One region of the Lactobacillus crispatus genome, then DNA from elsewhere that is predicted to be linked to it. Evidence: predicted binding sites of a transcription regulator. Region 1 holds the regulator's gene; each other region holds the start of a gene.
What was found. Region 1 encodes LexA, which represses DNA repair genes until DNA is damaged. Its sites were predicted from a motif close to CNAACANNTGTTNG; they were not measured.
Positions count from the first base shown of each region.

Region 2: the regulator LexA is predicted to act here: its motif matches at 1,600-1,613, upstream of J6L97_RS03500 (Y-family DNA polymerase).
Region 3: the regulator LexA is predicted to act here: its motif matches at 1,555-1,568, upstream of recA (recombinase RecA).

Region 1 is NZ_CP072197.1:870,677-873,967, reverse strand. It holds gene J6L97_RS04310 (ABC transporter ATP-binding protein) at 1-863, opposite strand, end outside; gene J6L97_RS04305 (YneF family protein) at 944-1,162, opposite strand; gene J6L97_RS04300 (DUF896 domain-containing protein) at 1,232-1,498, opposite strand; gene lexA (transcriptional repressor LexA) at 1,655-2,281, shown strand; gene J6L97_RS04290 (SGNH/GDSL hydrolase family protein) at 2,320-3,099, opposite strand; gene J6L97_RS04285 (uracil-DNA glycosylase) at 3,092-3,291, opposite strand, start outside.
Region 2 is NZ_CP072197.1:688,286-691,576, reverse strand. It holds gene J6L97_RS03505 (glycoside hydrolase family 31 protein) at 1-1,409, opposite strand, end outside; gene J6L97_RS03500 (Y-family DNA polymerase) at 1,641-2,960, shown strand; gene J6L97_RS03495 (hypothetical protein) at 2,953-3,291, shown strand, end outside.
Region 3 is NZ_CP072197.1:1,623,118-1,626,408, forward strand. It holds gene rny (ribonuclease Y) at 1-271, opposite strand, end outside; gene recA (recombinase RecA) at 387-1,487, opposite strand; gene pgsA (CDP-diacylglycerol--glycerol-3-phosphate 3-phosphatidyltransferase) at 1,678-2,238, opposite strand; gene J6L97_RS07935 (helix-turn-helix domain-containing protein) at 2,256-3,291, opposite strand, start outside.

The DNA.
Region 1 (3,291 bases):
ACCATATTAGAAATATAAGCAATAAACGAAACTAATTGACCAATCGATAAAATTCGATTAATTACCAATAAGCCGCCATAAATAATGGTAATTACATATGTAGCACCAATGACTATGGTACCTAAAGGATCAAATAATGAATCCCAAACAAAAACTTTTTTATTAACATTGATTGTTTCATCAATCATTCGATCAAAGGCTGCAGTATCTTCTTTACCCTGACCAAAAGTTTTAAGCACTTTAATACCCGAAACGGATTCTTGTGTCTTATTATTCAACTTTGAAAACGCAGCTTGTGATTTATCAAAAGCATCATGTAGATGATCGCCTAGCTTCCAAGCTCCCAAAGCCAAAAATGGCAACGGTAATAAAGCGACAATTGTTAAACGCCAATCAACAAAAATAATCATTGCGATCATTGTTGACAGCCCCATAACTAAAGAATCAACTAAAGTTAAAACACCGTCTCCAGCTACATTCTGAATAGCGGAAACATCATTAGTGGCATGTGCCATTAAATCACCCGTTCGATGGCGCTGATAAAAAGTTCGGTCCATAATCATAAAATGATCGAATAACTTTGACCGCATCTGCCGTTCCAATTCTGCCGCTCCGCCCCAGATTTGCTTACGCCAGAAATAGCGCAAAATATAAAGAGTGAGCGCTGCGGCTAAAACGGCAATGATCAGCATTCCGTATTGGCCCCAGGAAATATGTCCTTGATCAAGTTGATCAGCCATCAAACCTAATACGCGCGGTGGTACTAAATTGGCTAAGGAAGTCAGCGCTAAGAAAGTAATCCCAATAATGTAGCGCTTTTTTTCAGCCTTAAAAAACCAACCTAGTTTGCTAAATATTCCCATATTTCACCTCATTTTAAAAATTGCACAAAAAAAGAGACAAAGAAAATCCTTCGCCTCTTTCCAAAAATAATCTAAATTAATTACCTTTGTTGGTGTTTCATCATGTTCATTACTTGATGTACCTTCTTATTTGAAGGCTTTTGTCCCATTTGAGACATCATAGCAACGATCATATCTTCACTAATAGGAGGATTTTCCTTAAAGTACTTCTTCATGTATGCTCTTGCACCATAGAAACCCGCTGTTGCACCAACCAAGAGCGCAACAATGATCAAAAAAATTGCTAAACCTAAATTCATCTTATTAAATCCTCCATCTAACTAACATTTATATTTTATCATAATCCTCTAACTTATTAAAAGAGCTAGTTAATCTTTTCTAAGTCCTTTTTTTCTTTGAGCACGTTTAGCTCGTTCTGAAGTAACTTCTTTACCATTCTTATCCAAGATAACCATGTTTTCAACATCTTGTTTAAAAGCTGCTCTAAAGTTAGCTAAAAACTTCTTATGCAGTTCTTTTCTTTCTGCTTCTTCTTCAGGAGTTAATCCTTCTTTTTCTTTCTTATGGTAAAGTTCATTAATTCGATCTGTTACCTTTTTTTCTTCTTCTTTACTCATTGCATCTTTATTATCCATAATAGTTCCACCTCACATTAACAATCATTAGTCTACCTTATTTTTTATCATAAAAAAAGTATAACTTCTTAAGAACGCCTGTTTGAGAATATTGACATTATCTGGTAGAATTAGGTTATAATATTAAGTACCATAAATACAAACGGAGAATTAAAAATGCCAAGAAAAACAAGCGATAAAAAGCAACTAGAAATTTTGCAATATATTTACGATACAGTTGAGAAACGGAGCATTCCACCTACAGTTAGAGAAATCTGTTCTGCAGTTGGTCTTTCTTCTACTTCCACTGTCCATGGTCATTTAGCTCGCCTTGAAAGAAAGGGCTGGCTAGTAAAAGACGCTACAAAACCTCGTGCTTTGGAAATTACCCGTGAGGGTAAAAAAGAGTTAGGTATCAAGCCAAAGGAAATTCCAGTTATCGGTGTGGTTACTGCAGGACAACCAATTCTGGCAGTTGAAGATATTGATGACTACTTTCCACTCCCACCAGACTTAAAAAGTGATGCTGGTGAACTCTTTATGCTCAAAGTCCACGGTGAAAGTATGATTAACGCTGGCATTTTAAACGGTGATAGCGTAATCGTACGCAAACAATCATCTGCCAACAATGGTGAAATCGTGGTGGCAATGACTGAAGAAAATGAAGCTACAGTTAAGCGTTTCTACAAAGAAAAGGATCACTACCGATTACAGCCAGAAAATGATACAATGGCTCCAATCATTTTACCTAAAGTTACAATTTTGGGTAAGGTAGTTAGCTTGTATCGTAATAACATTGACTAATTTCAATTTTGACCTAGATAATTTATCTAGGTCTTTCTTTATGCCAAAATTTCAGTTATTTTTTCTTCAAATAATGGTAACCATTTCTTTAGATAACCCGCACGAGTTGGATGAATTTCATCAGCCATATACAAAGCGTCTTGATGCTGAAAATCAGGATGATCGTATAAATCTAGAATCTCAACGCGACACTTTTGAGCCAGTTCGTGTACTCGTTCAACCATCTGTTTGTATAACGGATTAGCAAAATAAGGATTAGTATAAATTAAAATTGGACATTTCCACCTTGCTTGAGCCGTTGAAATCATATATTCCAAAGCTCCCGTAATGGTTTTGGTGTCAAAGTTTTGATTAGTAATTTTGCCTAGTTTTTTATTTTGATTTGCATCATTAGTTGAAAGTTGTAAGACAAAAACATCAGGTTGTGATTCGGTCAACTCTTCTCTAAAACGAGCAACATAAGAATCGTTTGGCTTATAAGTATCTTCATCAACTAAGGTCGTACCATTTTCTGCATCTTTAATTGCAGCAACGCCATCACGCTTCCAAAGATAATCAACAAAGCTTTCACCCAAAGCGCCAAAACCAAAAGTAACGGAAGAACCCAAAAATAAAATTTTCTTACCTATCAAAGGGCTCGCAACGGTTTGTACACTATTTAGACTATACTTACGACTATTTCCTGCTAAATAAGCAATATCAGTGTAATAACGTTGATGTAAAGCATGCTCATCTAGATCCATGCGTAATTCATTTAAAGCGATATCCGATAAATCATTATTTTGTCTAATTGGAATCAAAAAAGTTTCATTACTCATTTTCAGATTTTTCCTTTTCTACATACGGCTTGATTTTATCCCAATCTTTAATAATATCATCTGTTAGCTTGCGATTATAAAAAACAGCGGCAGGATGATATTCTGGGAAAATAGTGTATCTTTCTTTTGACCAAATATAGCCGTCTTTAGTTTCATTTAAACGTAAAATTGGTGTATTTTTAATTACTTGAC
Region 2 (3,291 bases), 180 kb from region 1:
TAATCCATTCTAAAGTTCCATGGCTCTTTACCAGAGAATAAATTATTTGAAGAATGAAGTCTTGTTATTGGACTAAATACCCCGAATTGTAACCATCTAGTAGTTAGCTCACCATCAGATTCACCCATCATATGACCACCAATATCATGACTCCACCACGTGTAGCCAATGTTTGAAGCTGTAGAAGTAAAATATGGCTGAAAGGCTAATGATTTCCAAGAAATAACTGTATCTCCTGAAAATCCTAGTGGATATCTGTGAGATCCTACACCAGCGTATCGACTTAAAATAATTGCCTCATCCGGCTTGCGCTTAGCAATATCCTCAAATTGATAGTGATTAAGTAACCACAAAGGATCTAACTTCTTATCAGATAAGCTATAGCCTTGTTGCCAATCAATCCACCAAAAGTCAATTCCTTCATTTTCTAGTGGGTGTAATACATCTTTGAAGTAAGCTCCTCTAAACTGTTTGTTTTCTAGATCAAAAGCAGCAGGTTCTTCCGATTCAGTATCCAAATTCATGTCTTTAGCAACCACTGGGTATTGATCTTCAAAAGCTCTAATGCCATCAGCCGGATGAATATTTAATCCAATGTGCTTATTATGTTGATGAAGCCAACTTAAAAACTTAATATGATCCGGAAACAGATTTTTGTTCCAAGTAAAACCAGTCCATGGTGAACCATATTTAGCAGGAACGTCATCTTCCCTATGCCAATCAGTATCAATAACTGATACACTAATTGGAATCTTCTTTTGTTCAAATGTTTCTACTAATTTTTTGTACTCTTCCTGAGTATACGGATGATATCTGCTCCACCAATTTCCTAATGCGAATCTTGGAATTAAAGGCGTTTTACCAGTTAACTCATAAAAATCTTGAAGTTCTTCCTGATATGCATGCCCATAAGTAAATAGGTATCCATCTACTGAATCATTGCTTCTTGGATAATACTTATCGTTCTTCTTATCATAAATAAACGAACTAGAATCATCGAAATAGCTATATCCATCCTTAGACATAATCCCATTCTCTAAAGGAATCTCACCATCTGCTCTATCCAAAGTTCTAGCAGTTCCCTTTAGGTTGTTAGTACCTTCTGCATTCTCAGTACCAAAATGCCATCTGCTTACATGTAATGCTTGTGATACTTTGATATCTGCATATAAAGTATCAGGAGCGAATGTGCCACCATCATAATACAAATGAAAAGCATCAGTTATGATCTCAACAATGTGATTATTATGATTTTTTAATATCTCTGCATTAACCTTTTTAAAATTTCTATGTAATACAGCCGTTGTAGGGTGATCTTCAAATATACCACTATTATCTTGTTCGATTCTTATTAATGAATCAGTAATAACTGTAAAGCGATATGTGTCTCCTTTAATAATTTTATTCATAATCATTCCTCATTTTTGTAATCGCTTTCTTAAACAACTAATTACATTGTAATTGGAACGTTCCAAATAGTCAAATAAAAATGTATTTATTTTTACACGAATCATTTTATAGTTTCGCCGCTCAATTTATAATTAAAAAATAAAATGCCCACTTGTTCGCACGAACAAAAGTTTATATAATATAAATGTGCGTACGTTAGTTCGTGCAGTTTACTAAAGGCGGACGGTATTATGTATGATTTCAAGTACGAACCTCATCGTATTATTTTTATGATTGATAACAAAAGCTTTTTCGCATCATGCGAAGCCCTACGATTAGGCCTTAATCCTATGAAAGCTTGCCTAGTGGTTATTTCAAGACAGCCAGATGCTCCCTGGGGATCAGGCTTGATTATGGCTGCTTCTCCTCTAGCTAAGAAAAAATATAACCTACACAATGTCATGAGAGCTAGAAACTTACCCTCTAAAAAAGAAGCACCAGACTTAATGCTAGTTGATCCACATATGAATCTTTATATCAAACGCAGCATGCAGGTACTCGATATTTTTCGTAAATATGCAGCTGATGAAGATATTCATATGTACTCAATCGACGAAGGCATGATTGATATGACAACCTCTTGGAAACTATTTGGTAATGATCCATATAATGTTGCTCATAAAATTCAAAAAGATATTCACGATACTCTAGGGCTTTATACAACTTGTGGTATTGGTGAAAATCCCTTATTAGCTAAACTTGCCATGGACAATGAGGCTAAGCACAATAAATCTATGGTTGCCTTCTGGCATTACATCGATGTTCCAGATACGATCTGGCGTATTCCAAAATTAGAAGACGTTTGGGGCATTAATACTCGCACTGCTAATCATTTACGTAGAATTGGCATTAATAATGTCTACCAACTGGCGCACACTGATCCAGCCATTCTCAAGAAAGAATTTGGTATTATTGGTGAGCAGCTATTTGCGGAAAGCTGGGGCGTTGATCGCAGTATTATCAGTCATAAGTATCACCCAAAAACTAAAAGCTATGGCAACTCACAGGTTTTACAAAGGGACTATTCTCAGCAACGAGAAATCGAAATTGTCATTCGAGAAATCGGCGAACAAGTTGGAGCTAGAATTCGAGCACATAATTTGTGTGCAGGCAAGGTCAGTCTTTATATTGGCTTCTCCCTTTCAGAACTAGATTATGATAATGATCACGATGGTTTTAATGTTCAAAGAAAAATCACTCCAACTAATGTTAATCATGAACTTGTACAAACTTTACTAGCTATTTTTAGAAAAAATTGGCGAGGTGAAGCTGTACGCTGTATTGGCGTTAGCTATAGCGAGCTCGTTCCCGACCACAGTATGCAGTTAAATATCCTGGAAGATCCAGAACTACAGATCAAAAGATACAAGCTTGACCATGTAGTAGACAAATTGCGTAAAAAGTACGGCTTTTCCGCAGTAGTTAAAGCATCCAGTCTATCCAAAGGTGCAACAGCTATCCAGCGTAGCAAATTAGTTGGTGGACATAATGGTGGTAATGCTTATGAATAAAAATGCATTCGACCAAAAACTAGATGAGTTCTTTCGTAATTATCAGGATTCTGGCATGAAGAAATGGTCTGGTTTCTTTTTGAGTGATCATACTGTAAAAATTAGCAAGAGCAATATTGAAAGAAATACTAATTATTTTAAAAAGTCTGAAATGACTGTCGATAAAATTAGTGAAATTCTGCTAGATTCCTTTTGTAATCATAGACTGATCTCACTTCAACTAAAAGACCTAGATGAAAATGGTAATTTATCACCTGATATTAAAGGCTTTGTGGAAGGTTATTACGATCAAGAAACAATTATTGTATCAGGATCTAAGTTGCCTTTGGAA
Region 3 (3,291 bases), 750 kb from region 1:
TTTGTTCTTGAGCTTCAAGAATTTTTTCTTTTTTAGTATTTTCTGCACTTTGCTTAACAGCCGCTGCTGCTTGCTTTTGTGCATTAACTTCAGCTTGTGCTGCAGCAACCTGTGCCTTAGCATCAGCTAAAATGTGGTCAGCATCATTCTGGGCATTTTGAGCTTTTTGTTCCCAAGAATGCTTGCGAATTGCATAACCAACCACTGAACCCACCAAGAGTGAAACAATGGCAGTTGCGACGGGAATCATAATTGTTAAAATATTATTCATGATTACTATCGCCTTTTTTAGAATTATTCACACAACTTTTATGATAAAGAACCTATCTGTTCATGTCAATTAAATCAAAAAACCTTGGAAAATAAATCCAGGGTTTTTGACATAATTATTTAGCTTGATCAGACTTTTTATCTGTAGCAGCTTCTTTTTCTGTCTTGGCTTCTTCGCGCTTCTCCTTGATCTTTTCTGGATCTTCACGATCAGCAATTGACTTTTCATCAATCCCGTAAGCTTGACGCACTTGCTTTTGGATATCTTGATAAATATCTGGATGCTCTTCTAGATACTTCTTAGCATTCTCACGTCCCTGACCAATTCGATCACTCTTGTAAGAGTACCAAGAACCTGCTTTATCGATAATGTCCTTATCAGCAGCCATGTCCAGTAATTCACCACTTTGTGAAATTCCCTTACCGTACATAATGTCTACTTCTGCCACCTTAAATGGTGGAGCAACCTTGTTCTTAACAACTTTAATTTTAACTCTGTTACCAAGAACATCTCCTGATTGCTTAATCTGTTCAGCTCTTCTTACTTCCAATCTAATAGTTGAGTAAAACTTAAGAGCACGACCACCTGGGGTAGTTTCAGGATTACCAAACATTACCCCAACTTTTTCACGAATCTGGTTAATAAAGATGGCAATAGTTTTGGTTTTAGAAATATTACCTGATAGCTTACGCAAAGCTTGACTCATTAATCTCGCTTGTAAACCAACATGGGCATCCCCCATCTCGCCTTCAATTTCTGCTCGTGGTACTAAGGCAGCAACAGAGTCGACTACTACAATGTCAATTGCCCCACTGGAAATCAAAGTATCAGCGATTTGCAAACCTTCTTCACCAGTATTAGGTTGTGACAAAATTAATGAATCAATATCTACACCTAAAGCTTCAGCATAAGCAGGGTCCATCGCATTCTCTGCATCAATATAAGCTGCAGTACCACCACGCTTTTGTACCTCAGCTACAGCATGAAGGGCTACAGTAGTCTTACCAGATGATTCTGGGCCATAAACTTCAATAATACGACCACGAGGATATCCACCTACACCGATAGCAGCATCTAAAGCTAATGAACCTGTTGGCACTGTTGAAATTTGCGTATCAGCTTTTTCGCCCATCCGCATTACAGCACCCTTACCGAAATTCTTTTCGATTTTTTTAAGCGCTGCATCTAAAGCAGCCTGTTTTTCGTCTTTGGCCATTAATGTCCTCCTATTTTTCGTACCTAATAATTATACTTTGACCGCCGTCCAATTTGCAAGAGAAATGCAAACGAACGTTCAAAGGATTTTTTACCCTCTATTATTTATTACGCAAAAAATCGCCATTATTTTTTTACAAAATAAAAAAGAAGCAAATGCTTCTTTTAATCATTCTTGACTTAATACTATTTTACATTGAGCCCTTGAATACGCCCCATGATTGGTGGAAGTAATCGTAACCTGAGTAAATAGTAAAGATCAACGCAAGGTAAAGTAAGATAGTACCAATGTGGAAGAAGTCACCAATCAATAAGAAAATGATTGATAACATTTGGCAAGTAGTCTTAATTTTACCAGGCATCTTTGCTGCTAAAACTTGTCCTTCATTTTCTGCTAAGATCAAACGCAAACCAGTAACAGCCAATTCACGACAAACGATGATAGCTACTACCCATGCTGGAGCAAGTTTCAATTCAACTAAGAAAATGAAAGCAGTCATAGTTAACATCTTATCAGCTAATGGATCAGCAAACTTACCAAAATTGGTTACCATATTACGTGAACGCGCAATGTGACCGTCAAACCAATCAGTAGCCGAAGCAACAGCAAAAACGATAGCAGCAATAACACGACTCCAAACAACAGTTGAGCCTGCTGCTTGAACACTAGCATTCCCACCAAAAATGATGATTAACATAAATACTGGAATCAAAAAGATTCTAAAAACAGTAAGTTTATTAGGTAAATTCATTCTAACACTCCTAGATTTTAATTGTTGTTATTATTTCCACCATCATTGCCATTGTTAGTGTCTGCTGATGATTGAGTAGTAGATGATTGTTGAGTTTGACTACTTTGTTGGGTTTGTTGGCTACTTTGAGTAGTAGTAGATGATTGTTGACGACTGCTTTGATGAGTAGCACTGCTTTGAGTAGTTGTACGGCTTTGGGTAGAACTACTATTGGTTGTATTGTTATTAGTAGAGCCCGTATTATTAGAACTACTATTATTTTGACTAGTAGTTCCCTTAGCCTTACCAATCAACAAAGTAATTGTCCTGTACGCATTGTTTGCTGTATATGGGATTTTCTTACCTGCAATAGTGATTGAAGTACCATTATCGTTGCCTAAAGTAATCACTACTCTCTCTGCATTGCTTGGCAAAGTCATAGTGTGCTTTTGATTAGCAAGTAAAGTTGATTGCCAGCTATTAGCATTACCATTGACTTGTACACCTGCTGAAATATTTTGGTTTTCACCAGCACGCACAACTAGGCGACGGTTTTTATTCAAGCCAGTAACTCGGTACTCATTGTCACTAACCTTAGTAACCTTAACTTTATTGACTACTACTTTTTTAGCTTTCTTAGAAGATGACGATGATGACTTTTGTGATGAAACAGTTACATCATTATTATCAGCTTGGTTCTTTTGACCACCTGAAGAAAGACGAGCATACAAAACGTACACTACAAGAATTACGATAATTACACCAAGTCCGATCGCAATTCGTGGCAAGTAATTCTTCCACAAATTTTTCTTATTGTCGGTGGTTTCTCGTACTTCTTCACTCTTATTATCAATCGAGTTTTCTACGTACTCATCTGGCTTAGCTTCTGGTACATCATCGTGGTAATCACTTAATAACTCCTTACCATCCAAGCCAACAACTTGTGCATATTGACGAATAAATGCTCTAACATAAAAATCGCCTGGAAGTTTATCAAATTCATTCTTCTCAATCGCTTCAAGATATCTGCTCTGAATTTTAGTAGCTTTTTCAATATCTGCAATTGAAAGTCCC